Regions from separate parts of the Micromonospora sp. DT62 genome, predicted to be linked through region 1. Evidence: riboswitches for the same ligand, from Rfam matches in the RefSeq annotation. Region 1 holds a riboswitch; each other region holds the start of a gene.
What was found. A riboswitch is a leader RNA that binds a small molecule or an ion and turns the genes downstream of it on or off. The one in region 1 is predicted to bind cyclic di-AMP.
Positions count from the first base shown of each region.

Region 2: linked by a shared signal. The riboswitch ahead of ACPXCB_RS17005 (NlpC/P60 family protein) and the one ahead of ACPXCB_RS16310 (coiled-coil domain-containing protein) in region 1 are both predicted to bind cyclic di-AMP.
Region 3: linked by a shared signal. The riboswitch ahead of ACPXCB_RS00560 (C39 family peptidase) and the one ahead of ACPXCB_RS16310 (coiled-coil domain-containing protein) in region 1 are both predicted to bind cyclic di-AMP.

Region 1 is NZ_JBNCOB010000010.1:31,074-36,265, forward strand. Features, by position in the region: gene ACPXCB_RS16295 (alpha/beta fold hydrolase) at 1-104, shown strand, start outside; gene ACPXCB_RS16300 (HelD family protein) at 305-2,422, shown strand; gene ACPXCB_RS16305 (cation diffusion facilitator family transporter) at 2,499-3,416, shown strand; cyclic di-AMP (ydaO/yuaA leader) riboswitch at 3,570-3,701, shown strand; gene ACPXCB_RS16310 (coiled-coil domain-containing protein) at 3,715-4,800, shown strand; gene ACPXCB_RS16315 (SRPBCC family protein) at 4,892-5,192, opposite strand, start outside.
Region 2 is NZ_JBNCOB010000011.1:57-5,248, forward strand. Features, by position in the region: gene ACPXCB_RS17000 (N-acetylmuramoyl-L-alanine amidase) at 54-2,015, opposite strand; cyclic di-AMP (ydaO/yuaA leader) riboswitch at 2,317-2,450, shown strand; gene ACPXCB_RS17005 (NlpC/P60 family protein) at 2,463-3,503, shown strand; gene dcd (dCTP deaminase) at 3,576-4,154, opposite strand; gene ACPXCB_RS17015 (pyridoxamine 5'-phosphate oxidase family protein) at 4,233-4,784, shown strand; gene ACPXCB_RS17020 (zinc metalloprotease) at 4,925-5,192, opposite strand, start outside.
Region 3 is NZ_JBNCOB010000001.1:128,709-133,900, reverse strand. Features, by position in the region: gene ACPXCB_RS00575 (polysaccharide pyruvyl transferase family protein) at 1-1,203, opposite strand, end outside; gene ACPXCB_RS00570 (hypothetical protein) at 1,342-1,521, shown strand; gene ACPXCB_RS00565 (acyltransferase family protein) at 1,518-2,756, shown strand; cyclic di-AMP (ydaO/yuaA leader) riboswitch at 3,077-3,217, shown strand; gene ACPXCB_RS00560 (C39 family peptidase) at 3,445-4,290, shown strand; gene ACPXCB_RS00555 (alpha/beta fold hydrolase) at 4,396-5,139, shown strand.

The DNA of each region.
Region 1 (5,192 bases):
TGATGGAACGCCCCGACGAGGTCAACGCGGCGCTCGGCGGCGTGCTCCGTCGCGTGCTCACCGCCCCCGGCGCCGGTGCCACCACCGCCGCCCGCGCGGACTGAACCGGGCCCGGCGGGGAGCGCGGCATCGGACCGGACCGGGCCCGGCGGGGAGTGTGACGCGGCCCCTGCGGGCGTGACGCGGGTTCCTTTCCCGCACCGGTGGCGCCGTTGGTTGCGTGCGGGCCGTACCCTCTTGCGGTTGGCCTGGCGCGGTTCGCACGGTTCGCGCCGCCCGCCGCCGACGTCAGGAGGAGCGAGCGGTGACCGACCAGACCACCCTGGAACAGGAGATCGCCGTCGAGCAGCGGCATCTCGACCGGGTGTACGCCCGACTGGCCGAGCTGCGCCGGTCGGCGGTCAGCGCCGAGAAGGAGGGCTACCGGCTCGCCCGGGTGGGCAACTTCGGGGCGCTGGTCGAACGGGACGCGATGGTGTTCCACGCCGCACGGCGGCGGCACATGCTGGACGCCGAGCACGAGGGCCTGGTCTTCGGCCGGCTGGACCTGCTCGACCGGCAGGTGCTGCACGTCGGGCGGCTCGGCATCCGCGACGACGACGCGTCCACCCTGGTGGTCGACTGGCGGGCCCCGGCCGCCGCCGCCTTCTACCAGGCCACCCCCGCGCAGCCGCTGGGCGTGGTGCGGCGACGCACGATCCAGTCCTCCGCCGAGCGGGTCACCCGGATCGAGGACGACCTGCTCGATCCCGTCGCCGCGCCCGCCGACATGGCGGTGGTCGGCGACGGCGCGCTGCTGGCCACGCTGTCGAAGGCCACCGGCCGGGGGATGCGGGACATCGTCGCCACCATCCAGCGGGAGCAGGACGAGGCGATCCGCTCCCCCGGCTCGGGCGTGACGATCGTGTCCGGCGGTCCGGGCACCGGGAAGACGGCCGTCGCCCTGCACCGGGCCGCGTACCTGCTCTATTCCGACCGCAGCCGGTTCGCCGGCGGCGGCATCCTGGTGGTGGGCCCGTCGTCGGTCTTCGTCGAGTACATCGCCTCGGTGCTGCCCTCGCTCGGCGAGGACACCGCCACCCTGCACTCGCTGGGCACGCTCTTCGTGGGCCTGACCGCCACCCGCACCGATCCGCCGGCGGTGGCGGCGGTGAAGGGCTCGCTGCGGATGCGGCGGGTGCTGGAGCGGGCGGTCCGGGACGCGGTGCCGGGCGGCCCGACCGAGCTCCGCCTGCTCTACCGGGGCGCGCTGCTCCGGCTGGAGCGCCGCGAGCTGGACGGCATCCGGGACCGGGCGATGCCCCGGGGCGCCCGCCGCAACGAGGTGCGCCGGGCCGGCTTCGACGGGGTCTTCGCGGCGCTGTGGGCGCAGGCCCGCAGGCTGGGCGTGGGCCGGCTGCCCGAGCAGCGCGCGTTCGAGGACGAGATCGCCGAGCGGCCGGAATTCCGGGAGTTCCTGAAGGCGTGGTGGCCCCGGCTGCACCCCCGGCACGTGCTGGGTTGGCTGGCCCGTCCGGACCGGCTGCACCGCTACGCCGAGGGGATCCTCTCCCGCGCCGAGATCCGGCTGCTGACCGACGCGTACCGCAGCCTCGACGCCGCCGGGCTGACGATCGCCGACATCGCGCTGCTCGACGAGCTGGACGCGCTGCTCGGCAAGCCGATGAAGCCCGCCCGGGCGAAGCGGGACCCGTTCCAGCTGGCCGGCGGGGTCCGCGAGCTGAGCACCTTCGCCGACCGGCAGCGTGCCGCCCGCGAGGCGGCGCGGGAACGCCCGGACGACTACCGGGAGTACGCGCACGTGGTGGTCGACGAGTCGCAGGACGTCTCGCCGATGCAGTGGCGCATGATCGGCCGGCGGGGCCGGCTGGCCTCGTGGACGGTGGTGGGCGACCCGGCGCAGACGGCGTGGACGGGGGATCCGGAGGAGCTGACCCGGGCCCGGGACCAGGCGCTGGGCCGGCGCAAGCGGCACCACTTCACCCTCACCACGAACTACCGCAACTCGGCGGAGATCTTCGCGGTGGCGGCGGCCGAGATCCGCCGGCTGCACCCGGACCTGCCGCTGCCCCGGGCGGTGCGCTCCACCGGCATCGACCCGGTCGCGCTGTCGGTGCCGCCGGCTGAGCTGGAGGCCGCGGTGGTGGCGGCGGCCGGCGCGCTGCTCGCCGACGTCGAGGGCACGGTCGGGGTGATCACGCCGGTGCCGCGCCGCGACGAGGTGGCCGGCTGGCTGGGCCGGCTCGGCGCGCCGCGTTTGCAGGTGGTGACCAGCCTGGAGGCCAAGGGCATGGAGTACGACGGGGTCGTCCTCGTCGCCCCGGGCGAGATCCGGGCCGACCCGGGGTCGGGGGTGCGGACGCTCTACGTGGCGCTGTCCCGGGCCACCCAGCGGCTGACCACCGTCGACCCGATCGGCTGAGCCGACGTTACTTGCATACATAGCGATGTGAACATAGATTGAACGCGAATCCGGACGCCTGACGGAGGGTGGGCGCGTGGGCGCAGGTCATGACCACCATCACGGGTCGGTGGCGAATGCCGCGCACCGCCACCGGGGCCGGCTCTGGGCGGCGTTCGGGCTGCTCGCCGGCCTCATGGTGGTGGAGGCGGTGGCGGCCTTCCGCACGGGCTCGCTGGCCCTGCTGAGCGACGCCGGGCACATGTTCACCGACGTGCTCGGCATCGGCATGGCGCTCGCGGCGATCGCCGCCACCCGGCGGGCGGGCGCCGACCCGCAGCGCACCTTCGGCCTCTACCGGCTGGAGGTGCTGGCCGCACTGGCCAACGCCGTCCTGCTCTCCGGCGTCGCGGTCTACGTCGTGATCGAGGCGGTGCGCCGCTTCGGCGACCCGCCGGTGGTGCTGGCCGGCCCGATGCTGGTGGTCGCCGTGCTCGGCCTGCTCGCCAACATCGGCGCCTTCGCGCTGCTGCGCTCCGGGGCGAAGGAGAGCATCAACGTCCACGGGGCGTACCTGGAGGTGCTCGGCGACCTGCTGGGGTCACTCGGCGTGATCGGGGCCGCCCTGCTGATCGCCACCACCGGCTGGTGGTGGGCGGACCCCCTGGTGGCGGTCGCGATCGGGGTGTTCATCCTGCCGCGCACCTGGCGGCTCGGGCGGGCCGCGCTGCGCATCCTGGTGCAGGCCGCGCCGGAGCACCTCCAGGTGACCGCGGTGCACGACCGGCTGGCCGCCGTGCCCGGCGTCGCCGAGGTGCACGACCTGCACGTCTGGACGCTGACCTCCGGAATGGAGGTGGCCTCGGCCCACCTGACCATGGCACCCGGCGCGGAGGTCGGCGCGGTGCTGGGCGCCGCCCGGGCCGCGCTGCACGACGACTTCCACATCGAGCACGCCACGTTGCAGATCGAGCCCGGAGCGTCGCGCGGGGCCTGCGGGTCGGTTGAGTGGTAATGAGGACAGCCTTAAATCTGGGAGAGTATTGTGCGCTTATGCCGGATTTGACTGTTAGTGGACGTACACCCTGCGTCACCTGCGCTGCATCAGTCACACCGGCACCGGTAGGCTCGGCTTCGGCCTCCGCCAGGCGGCACCCACCGGTGCCGGCGGTGGCCGCCGCCTAATCGCCCGGCGGGGCGAACCGGGGAACCAAGTTCGTGGGGTGCATCCGCGTCAGCGGTAGGGATCTTCCGTCCCGAACCCGTCAGCTAACCCGGTCGGCGGCTGACGGAAGGACACCTGCATGCCAGTGATGGCACCTGTACGACGACGTGCCGCCCGGACGGCGGCCCTGATCGCCACGATGCTCGCCCTCGGCGCCGCGGTGGCTCCGGTCACCGCCGCCCCGGCGGCGGCCGCCACCCGGGCCGGCCTGCTCGCCGCAGCTCCCGGCCAGGACGAGGAGGGCGGCACCCCCGCCCTGCGGGCCCAGTTGGAGGCCGCCAGCAAGGGCTACCTCGACGCCAAGCGCGCCCTGGACACGTCGGCCAAGCGGCAGCAGCAGCTCGCCACGCAGCTCAAGACCACCGAGGTCGAGCTGGCCGCGCACACCGCCAGGGTCGGCGAGATCGCGGGGGCGGCCTACCGCACCGGTCGGCTCAGCGTGGCGTCCGCCCTGCTCAACAGCAGCTCGCCGGACGGCTTCATGGACCGCGCCGCCGCCCTCGACGCGGTGGCCGCCAAGGAGGACCGGGCCCTGCGCGAACTCCAGGAGACCCGGGACGAGGCCACCCGCACCAAGCTCGCCCTGGACGGCGAGATCCGGGAGCAGCGCAAGCAGGTCACCGTGATGGCCAAGCGCAAGGAGCAGGCCGAACGGGCGCTGACGGTCGCCAACCGCGAGCAGCAGCAACAGCGGCAGCAGTCCACGGGGGCGGGCACCTCGCCGGGCGGCACCTCCAGCAAGACGGCGAAGGCGGCCCCGCGCAACTCCGACGGCTCCTGGCCGCGCGAGTCGTGCAGCGTCAACGACCCCACCCCCGCCAACGGCTGTATCACCCCGCGCACCCTGCACGCGCTCAACCAGGCCAAGGCGGCGGGCTTCACCCGCTACGTCTCCTGCTACCGCCCCGGCGGCTCGGGCGAGCACCCGAAGGGCCGGGCCTGCGACTTCGCGGCCCAGAAGGGCGGCTTCGGCGGCGACGCCACCGGCGGCGACCGGACGTACGGCAACAACCTGTCGGCGTACTTCGTGCGCAACGCCGACCGGCTCGCCGTGCTCTACGTGATCTGGTACAGGCAGATCTGGCTGCCCAGCAGCGGATGGAAGTCGTACAGCGGAGCCAACGGCGACCCGTCCAGCGACCACACCAACCACGTGCACCTGTCGGTCTACTGACGCCCGCGCCCCGGTCCCCCGCCCGTCGCGGGTCACCGGGGCGCGGCGGCGTCCGCCGCCTCCAGCCACTGCGGCCGGGCCCGTCCGGCGGTCAGTCGGCCGGCGGCCCAGGCGGGCTCGTGTCGAGGGCCACGGCGAGGCGGGCGGCCAGCCCGAGGTGGGCGGCGCGGGCCTGGCGGAACGCGTAGCCGAAGAGCGGCGCGGGCGCGGCGAGGGTGATCTCGACCTCGATGCGGACCACGCCGTCGGGCTCCGCCCGCAGCCGGGTGTGGTTGCGCACCGTGGTGGCAGGCCACTGCCGGGCCACGGTGACGATCTCGTCGGGATCGTCGACGAGGACGTCGGCCCGGTAGGTGATCGGCAGGCGCACCGGCCCGGCGGCCAGTCGATCG
Region 2 (5,192 bases), on a different contig from region 1:
CGAGGACCCCCAGAAACCGCCATCCGACCGGGGGCCCTCGTCGTACGGGTGGATCAGCGCGGTGCGCCAAGCGGGGACGGCACCAGGTTCACGTCGTCCAGGTTGACGTACATGATCCGGTGACCGAACTGGACCTGCACGTACCGGTTGTCGCCCCGGACGACCGTCTGGTCGTGGGGGGCGGAGCCGTCGAACGTGGTGGCCCGGTAGTACTCGCCGGGGAGCAGGTTGCCGACGGCGTACCGCTGGCCGGCCGAGAGCGTGTACTGCAGCGGCGAGATCGCCTGGTACGGCACGCCCTCCGGGTAGGCGGCCTGCTCCGGGTAGGCCCGGCCGTACACCGGGATGGTGGCCTTACCGGCCTTCGGGGTCACCACGAACCCGACGGTCCACTTAGCCGTTGGCTTGGCGGCGGGGTTGTGGAACCACCCCTTCTGGCCGAGGTACCAGATCGCGGTCCAGTCGCCCTGCACCTCGGCAAGCGCGTACGTCTGGCCGGCCGAGACGCGGGCGCCGTGGTCGGAGACGTACGTGGTGTTCGGGGTGCCGTCGGGCCGCAGCGCGATGTCGTTGACCAGCGGCGCGTCGTGGCTCGGCGCGTTGTGCAGGAACAGCGCGGAGGAGCCGCGCAGCGGGCAGGGGGCCGTCGCCGGGGGCGGGTTCGGCACGCCCGGAGGCTGCCGGTTGCAGCCGGTGAACGGCGGCTGGTTGGTGGCGAAGTCCGGGTCGATGGTGACCAGCCCGGTCCGGTGCGTGCCGGTCGACTTGAACGGCGCCTTGAGCAGGTCGAAGTAGTGCGACCAGTTCCAGTACGGTCCCGGGTCCCAGTGCATGCCGCGCACGTTCGCGGCGACGGTGCCGGGGACGTTGTCGTGCCCGATGATGTGGTTGCGGTCCAGCGGGATGTTGTACTGCCGCGCCAGGTGGCGGACCAGCTTGGCGGAGGTGCGGTACATCGCCTCCGTGTACCAGGTGCCGTGCCCGGCGAAGCCCTCGTGTTCGAGGCCGATGGACTTGGCGTTCACGTACCAGTTGCCGGCGTGCCAGCCGACGTTCTTGGTCTTGATGTGCTGGGCGATGTGCCCGTCCACCGAGCGCAGGGTGTAGTGCCAACCCACCCGCTTCGGGTCCTTGACCAGGTTGACGCTGGGACCGAAGTAGCCCTCGGTGTCGTGGATGACGATGTACTCGATCTTCTGCTGGGTGGGACGGTTGCCCAGGTCGTGGTTGCCGTAGTCGCCCAGGGTGGGGCCGTAGTTCTCGTACGGCGCCGGGATCCACTCGCAGGAGATGTCGCTCGGGCACTCCAGCCCGTCCGGTCGGGCGAGCTTGCGCAGGCGCAGCCGGTCCAGCCAGGAGCGGTCCGGCTGGACCGCCCGGCCGGCCAGCGTGACCCGCTGCCCGTCGTCGGTCACCCGGCTGTCGCCCGTGGCGATGGTGGCGTACACCTCGTTGGCGAAGGCCGCCGCGGCGTCGGCGCTGTCCGCGCCGGAGTACCGGGCCACCGCGCCGTACCAGGTCGCCGGGTCGGTGCCGGCGCCGACCGGGGCGCCGATCTCCTTCTGGTACGCGGCCAGCAGCGCCGCGCCGCCCCGGATGTTGGCCGTGACGTCCGTCCGCAGCGACTCCTCGCTGGCGCCGGTCAGGTCGGCGGCGGCGTCGACGGTCCGCAGCGCGGCCTCGGCGGGCGGCGTGGCGGCCGGCGGCTCGCCGGCCTCGGCCAGGGACGGGCGGGAGTCGTCGCCGCGCGGGTCCTCGGTGCCCTCGTCGTGGTGCGTGCCGCCGGCGAGGGCGGCGACGTGCTCGGCGTCGGTGAGGTGCATCGGTCCGTAGCCGCCGCTGGTGCTCGGCGTGCCGGCGTTGGTGTCCCAGCGGGACTGCAGGTAGGAGACCCCGAGCAGGACGCTCTCCGGTACGCCGTACTCGGCGGCCGCGGCGGCGTACTGCTGCTGCCGGTCGTTCACCGGCGCTGCCGCGGCGGCGGATCCGGCGGCGGTGAGCGGCGTCGTCGCCATGGCGGCTGCCACGGCGGCGGCCAGCAGGACGCGTCTGCTCCTCGATGTCGCTGACAGGTGCATCAGACCCCCAGTTCGGACGGGCAAAGGTGGGGTCACCTTCGCCCCGCCCGCCGCCTCTGGTCAATACCTTTCCGTCAGACACTTCAGAAGGAAGGAAATCTTCGTTGCCCGGGTTGCGGAACCGCCCGACCCGGGTGGGTACGGAGTGTCACTGCCCGTAGGGTTGCGGATCGATAACGGTCGTCTCTACTCTGGTCCTTCGTCGGCCGGTGACATTCCGTCCAACCAGGGCGGTGACGGTCCGACACCGCCGAGTCGCTCCCGAGCGAGCCGGGGACCCATGTTCCCCGGGGTGAATCCGCAGTCCTGCGGTAGGGCGCCCCTTCCCGCCCGAACCCGTCAGCTAACCCGGTAGGCGGTACGGAAGAAGGAGTACGAAGCCCGGTGGCACACCATGCCCCGCGGCCACCGTCGGCCCGGTCGGCCCTCGCCGACCCGGTGACGGCTGCGCCGCGCCCACGCTGGTACCGCTGCACCACCGCCCTCGCCGCCCTGGCCGCGTTCGCCGTCGTCCTGACCGGCGGCGCCACGGCGGCCCACGCCGAACCGACGGTCGCCGAGATCGAGCGGCAGATCGACGAGGACTGGAACAAGCTCGAACCGATCATCGAACGGCACAACGCCACCCGACAGGACCTGGCCGCCAGGCGAAAGCAGGCCGACGCGCTCGCCGCGCAGATCGGTCCCCTGGAGAAGCAGGTCGACCAGGCGATGGAGAAGGTCGGCGCGCTGGCGGCCCGCGCCTACAAGGGCGAGAACGTCTCCGCCGTCAACGCCCTGCTGGGCAGCCGCTCACCGAGCGAGATGATCGGGCAGCTCGAGCTGCTCGACCAGTTCGCCCAGCACCAGCAGCAGGACGTGCGGCAGGTCGCCGAGCTGCGCGACCGGCTGGCCGCCAAGAAGGCGCCGCTGGACGAGATGGTCGTCCAGCTCAGCCGCACCGAGGCCCAGCTCGCGGCGAAGAAGAAGCAGATCAACGCCGAGATCGACCGGTTGCAGAAGCTGCGGCTGCGGGTCTACGGCAACGGCGGCGGCGGGCCGCTGCGCCCCGCCCCCTGCCCGGCCGGCTATCCCGGCGGCCCGGCCGGCACCGCCGTGAAGTTCGCCTGCGCGCAGATCGGCAAGCCCTACGTCTGGGGCGCCGAGGGGCCGAACTCGTACGACTGCTCCGGCCTGATGCTCGCCGCCTGGGCGAAGGCGGGGGTGTCGCTGCCGCACAACGCCGCGCAGCAGCGGCGGGCCACCGCGTCCGTCAGCCGGGGCGAGCTGCGCCCGGGCGACCTCGTCTTCTACTACAGCGACCTGCACCACGTCGGCATGTACGTCGGCGGGGGCTGGGTGGTGCACGCCTCCCGGGCCGGGGTGCCGATCAGGATGAAGAAGGTCGACGACGGCCCGATCCACAGCTACGGCCGGCCCGGCTGAGGTGCAAGGAAGGGCACCTTCCTGACGGATCCGGTAGAGGAAGGTGCCCTTCCTGACACGTAGCGGCCCGGGTCAGCGGGTGGGCCAGGTGCGCCAGTGCTGCCAGGAGCGGCTCGGGGTCGGGCCGCGCTGCCCCTGGTAGCGCGAGCCGTAGACGGCCGAGCCGTACGGATGCTGCGCCGGCGACGAGAGCCGGAAGATGCAGAGCTGGCCGATCTTCATGCCCGGCCAGAGGGTGATCGGCAGGTTGGCGACGTTGGACAGTTCGAGGGTCACGTGACCGGAGAAGCCCGGGTCGATGAAGCCCGCCGTGGAGTGGGTGAGCAGGCCCAACCGGCCCAGTGAGCTCTTCCCCTCCAGGCGGCCGGCGAGCTGGTCGCCGAGCGTGATCACCTCCAGCGTCGAGGCGAGCACGAACTCGCCCGGATGCAGCACGTACGGCTCGCCGTCGGGCACCTCGACCATCGACGTGAGGTCGTCCTGCTGCTGCGCGGGGTCGATGTGGGTGTAGAGGTGGTTGTTGAAGACCCGGAAGTGCTTGTCCAGGCGTACGTCGATGCTGGACGGTTGCACCAGCGCGGGCTCGAACGGCTCCAGCGCGAGCGTCCCCGCCTCGATCTCGGAGGCCAGGTCGCGGTCGGAGAGCAGCATCCGCACACCTTAGCGACCGACACGCGTGACCTGCGTGTCGGAGTGCATCTTCGTACAATTGTTCGATAGAATGCCGGCATGGCTTCCTGGTCCGAATTCGCCGCCGACGAGCCCCGCCTCGCCGACGGGATCCGCCTCCTCATGCAGCAGTACGGGCCGGGCTTCGGCTACCTGGCCACCGTCCGCGCCGACGGCGGTCCCCGGGTGCACCCGGTCTCCCCGGTGATCACCGACGAGGGGCTCTTCTGCTTCGTCGTCGACTCGCCCAAGCGGCGCGACCTGGAGCGCGACGGCCGCTACGCGCTGCATTCGTTCCCGCCCGAGGAGAGCGACGACGAAGCCTACGTCGCTGGCCACGCCCGCCCGGTGACCGACCCGGCGCGGGTCGCCCGGCTGGCCCGCAGCCACCGGGCCGCGCCGCAGGTCGACTGGCGGGTCTTCGAGTTCACCGTCGACGTGGCGATGCTGGCCCGCCGCGAGTCCGGCGTCGCGGGCGGCGCCAGCGAGTGGCACGGCCGGCCCGCCGTGCAGGTGTGGCTCGACCCCCGCGCGGCCGACGTCGGCACCGCGCTGGTGCCCGAGACCCGGTCGGGGCGCGTCGGCGACCACGCCGCCCGCCCCGCCGCCTGAGACGCGGTGCGGCGCCCCGGGCCGTCCCCCTCCGGGGCGCCGCACCGTGACCACCGCCCGACACCCGCGTGCGCGGCCGCACAGACGCCGGTGCCGGCCCCGTCGAGCGAGGCCGGCACCGGTGGAGTCGTACGGCGGAACTACGCCGCGCGGTACGCGTTCCAGGCGGTCAGCATGCGGCTGGCCTGCCCGGCGGTGAACTGGTACATGCAGGAGTCGTAGCTGTAGTCCATGAAGTTGGTGATCGGGTCGACGCCGGGGGCGGTGCAGGTGTTCCGCCCGGTCGGGCAGCCGGAGGCCGGCGAGGCCTCGGCAGCGGTGTCGCTGACGCTGTCGCCCGAGCCGGAGCAGCCGCCCTGGAAGGTGTGGTAGAGGTTCAGCCAGTGGCCGACCTCGTGGGTGCCCGTG
Region 3 (5,192 bases), on a different contig from region 1:
GATGCGCTCCAGCAGCACACCCGGAGCGGTCGCGCCGGCCGGGCGCACGGCGGGCGGGAAGGTGGTGGCCCGCACCTGCGCGTCGAACCGGGCCGCGCTGTCGCCGTCGGCGAAGGAGTTGCCCAGGTTGTGCTTGGCGAGGAAGGCCAGCATCGTCTCGTAGCGCGCCTTGTGGCCGTCGTTGAGCGCCGTGTAGTCCGCCTCGTCGTAGAGCTGGGCGGCGTCGATGTCCGCCGGCACGTCCTTCATCACCCGGTGCGGGATGTCGAAGTAGCGGGCGAGTTCCAGGGTGCGCGAGTCGTGCGCGAAGAGGTAGCCGGGCGTGCCGGCGACCAGCGCGGTGATGGTGCCGTGGATCCGGGTGCCGAACGCGAACTCGAACCCGGAGAGGTAGTCCATCCAGGTCCACGGGTCGACGAACATCCGCACCTTGTCCTCGGTGAACAGCGGGTGCGAGGTGTGGATCGGGATGGCGCTGGACTTCCCCCGGTCCTCGGGGGCGTCGCCGTAGAGCAGCGTGCCGAGCGTCTTGAGGTCCTGCGGCAGGTAGCGCAGGTTCGGGTACCGCTCGTGGTGCCGGGCGATGATCTTCGCCATCGACTTGACGTACGGCGAGACGGTGAGCGCGAGCCGGTCGTCCGGCGCCAGCGCCGGCTTCCGCTTCTCCACCCGGAGGTTGTCGGCGTGCAGGAACATCGACGGGCAGCCGATCACGTCGACGGCGGAGAAGCCCAGGGTGCGCAGGTAGCCCTCGGTGATCTCGCCCCGGACGCCGATGCTGGGCGAGCGGTCCAGCACCGCCCGGACGAACCGGGTCACCACGTCGTCGATCGGGCGCAGGTACTCCCGGTCGCCGTGGACGTCGGTCTGTACGCCGACCCCCAGCACCACTACCGGGATCTTCAGCCGCTCGATGAGCTTGGTCATCGCCTCGACGCGGTGGGCGTAGCTGCGCCGGAAGGCGTTGGCCAGCGGCACCACGTAGACGTCGTACCGCTCGTTGATCATGTCGGCGTCGCGCGGGTTGACCTTGAACTCGGTCGAGGTGATCTCGGCGGTGGCGGTGCGCAGCAGCTTGTGCGCGGCGTGGCTGAAGACGAGGTTGCCGTTGTTCTCGCCGATCCAGTTGTGCTCGTAGCTTTCCTCTGGCGAGTAGACGTCGAACGGGCCCTTCTTGGCCCGCATCAGGATCCGCCGATGCATGTGCCCCGCCTCTCGTCACCTCCGGGTCACGGAATATTAGGCCACGGGCCGACGTGGGCATAGCCGGCCGTCACCCCGTCACGGGACGGGACGCCACGATCACCCCCGTCACGGGACGGGACGCGACGATCACCCCGGATGGGGCGCAACGGTCGCTTCCGGACGGGACGGAAGGATCAGCAGGAGCGGCGGGTATGGTGCCCGGCGGGCGGTGCCGACCGGAGCCGCAAGGGGCGTCCTCCCGGGACGCCCGACGACGGGGTCGAGGAGGAGACGTACGTGCTGGTGACCCTGCGGATCGTCGGGATGCCGGCATGAACGACGCCGCGACCGTCACGCCGGCCACCCGGCCCGCGTCCCCGGCCAGCCGCCTGCCGTCGCTGACCGGGCTGCGCTGGGTCGCCGCCCTGCTCGTCTTCGGGTTCCACGTCGCGACGATGGGCATCATCGCCGAGCCCGGCCAGAAGGCCGTCGTGGACTGGGCCTTCGCCCTCGGCCTGTCGGGCGTGCAGTTCTTCTTCATCCTCAGCGGCTTCGTGCTGGTCTGGTCGGCCCGACCCACCGACACCCGTCGGGCGTTCTGGCGGCGCCGGGTGGCCAAGATCTGGCCGAGCCACGTGGTGCTGTGGGTGGCGGCCCTGGCGGTCGCGGCCTGGTTCGCCGACCCCGTGGACCGGTTCGTCGCGGTGGAGAACCTGTTCCTCCTCCAGGCGTGGGACCCGCGGCCGGGCCACTTCTACAGCATCAACACGGTCAGCTGGTCGCTGTCCTGCGAGTTCTTCTTCTACCTCTGCCTGCCGTTGGCGCTGCCGCTGATCCGCCGGGCCCGGCCGTGGGCCCTGTGGGCCGTCGTGGTCGCGGTGCCGCTGCTCATCCTGGCGCTCTGGCCGGCCCAGGCGCTGGTGCCCGAGGAGAGCCGCTGGTGGTTCACCCAGGTCTTCCCGCCGGTGCGGTCGCTGGAGTTCTGGATGGGCGTCGCCGCCGCCGAGCTGATGCGGCGTGGCCGGTGGCGTGGGCCGGGCCTGCCGCTGGCCAGCCTGCTCTTCGTGGTGACCTGGGTGGTCGCCGCGCAGTGGGTGCGCGCCGAACTGTGGGCGGCGCTGCTCTCGGTGGCGTACATCCTGGTCATCGCCGCGGCGGCGGACGCGGACGTGCGCGGGCGGCGCTCGCCGTGGCGGTCCCGGCCGATGGTCTGGCTGGGCGAGGTCTCCTTCGCCTTCTATCTGGTGCACGTCCTCGTGATGATCACCGTCCTGCGGCTCACCGGCGACTGGGGCGTCGGCTTCACCGGCTGGTGGGGGCCGGCGGTGGTGCTCGGCTTCCTGCTGGTCAACCTGGCCCTGGCCGGCCTGTTGCACCGTCTCGTCGAGACGCCGATGATGCGGCTGCTCACTCCGCGCAGGCCGGTCCGGACGCCGCGGGACGGGGACGGCGCCGGGAAGGACCCCGGCGGCCGCGGGGCGGCGCCGGGGGACCGGGGCAACGCCGTGCCGCGCCCCCGGGCCGCCGACCCGCAGGACGACCACCGACCGACGTACGCCGACTCGCGCTGAGACGCCCCGGCGGCTGGAGAGTCCGGGCGACGAAATCCCGACCGTTTCGGTGACGCCGGTCACCACGTCGGCGAACCGGTCATCCGGCGCGGCCCGGTCGATTCCCGCCGGGGTTTCGGCGCCGATGTCCGCCACTTGTCCCATTGTCGCCCGGAGGCGCGCACAGAAACGGTCGTCCCATTGAGTCGCGTCAGTGGCGAAGTGCCCGCAAAAATTGTTTGCCGATCAAGGTTTAGGCAGGTGGGGCGGGGTTGGCAGGGCGTGGGCCGGCCAGTAATGTCGGCGCGTCCGGTGCGGTACCCGATCGCCAGAGGCGACGCCGCGCCGACCCGCCTAATCGTGAACGACGAACCGGGGACCCAGTGCTCGTTGGGGTGAATCCGTGGGCCGTGGGCCCGTGGTAGGGCGTTCTTCCCGCCCGAATCCGTCAGCTAACCCGGTCGGCGGTGTCGGAAGGAGTTCCATCTTCATGCCACACCCGTACACCCCTCGGTTGTGCCGCCGTCTCCACGGCGCCGCGGTGACCGCGCTCGTCCGCCCGCAGGTCATGAGCTGACCCGCCGGTCACCGTCCGTCGCCCGGCGTCCCGGGCGCATCCCCTGAGTGGCCCACCACCCGCCCGGACGCCCGTCCGCGCGGTCGGTCCGCCCTGCCCTCGGCGCGGACCGACGGCCGCTACCCCGAGCCCGTGGAGGAAACCGTGAAGCACCACCTCAAGCGACAGCTGCGTCGCCTCACGTCCGAGCGTCCGTACCAGCTGGCCGCCGCGTCCGCCGCGGCGCTCGTGCTGGCGTCGGGCACGGGCGCGCTGCTGGCCGGAACCGACGAGGCCCCCGCCGCCGCGCCGGCCCCGGTGGCCGCGACCGAACTGCGGGACGACGCGGCGGCCTCGCGCAGCCAGGCCCGGGTCGCGCCCGCCCCGTCCAGCGCCGCCCCGGCCGCGTCCAGCGCCGCCCCGTCGGCCAGCGCGTCCAGCGCCGCCCCGGACCCGGACCTGACCCGCAAGCCGGAGCCGCCGAAGCCGCCGGCCGCCAAGAGCCTGGACTACGACTACCAGGCCCAGACGACCTTCTACAACTGTGGTCCGGCGGCCGTCCGGCACGCCCTCAGCGCCGCCGGCATCGCGCGCAGCCAGGACGCCCTCGGTGCCCAGTTGGGCACCGACCAGATGGGCACCGACTCGGCCCAGGACACCACCCGCGTGCTGAACGCGACGGTGAAGGGCGAGCCGTACCGGACCCGGATGATCCCCGGTGGCGCCGCCACCCCGGCCCAGATGGACCGGCTCCAGGCCGACGTCGTCGCGGCCATCGCCGACGGGCGGGGGGTCGTGGTCAATGTCGCCGGCAGCGCCACGGACACCGACGGCGGCTGGCACTCCTTCCCCGGCGGCCACTACATCGCGGTGGTCGGCTACCAGGACGGGGGACGGCTGGTGAAGATCGCCGACTCGGCGAACCCGGCGACCGCGTCGTACTGGATCAGCACCATCGCCCTGGCGAACTGGGCCGCCACCCGCGGCTACTCCGCCTGAGCGACGCCGTCGGGCGTCGGCTCCCCACCCGGGGGGTCGGCGCCCGATGTCGTGTCCGGGTCACGGCCCTCGCCCGCGGCGTCCGACGGGTGGCACACTGCGCCCATGGTCGATGAGTCGGGTGACCGGGACGGCCGGCGGGTGCTCCTGCTGCTGCACGGCATGGGCGCGACCGGCGACGTGTGGCTGCCCTGGGCGCCGCTGCTGGAGCGTCGGTGGGCGGGGCGGTGGCTGGCGCCGGACCTCGCCGGCCACGGCTGGTCGCCGCCGCTGCCGGAGTACTCCTTCCCGGGGCTGGCCGCGCGGATCGCCGCGGGGCTCGCGGCGGGCGACCGGCTGGTCGTGCTGGGGCACTCCCTCGGCGGGGTGGTCGGACTGGCGCTGGCCGCCCGGGGCGCCGGGCTGCCCGTCGACGCCGTCGTCGGGCTCGGCATCAAGGCCGTCTGGTCGCCGGCGGAGCTGGCCAAGGCGGGTGAGCTGGCGGCCCGGCCGGTGACCTGGTTCGCCAGCCGGGACGAGGCGGCCCGCCGCTACCTGCGGGTGGCCGGCCTGACCGGGCTCTTCGCCCCGGAGCACCCCGTCGTGGAGGCGGGGCTGCGGCAGGTCGACGGCCGCTGGCGGCTGGCGATGGACCCGGCCGCGTTCGGCGTGGGCGCGCCGGACCTGCCCGCCCTGCTGGCGGCGACCGACGTGCCCGTGCTGCTGGCCCGCGGCGAGCACGACCCCATGGTCACCGACGCCCAGCTCACGGAGCTGGGGGTGCCGGTCGCCACCCTGACCGGCCTCGGGCACAACGCCCACGTCGAGGCCCCCGAGGCGGTCCTGGACCTCGTCGAGCCGTACCGCTGACGGTGCCCCGCAACCGGCCCGGCCCACAGATCCGCCGTCGCGACCGGTGTGCC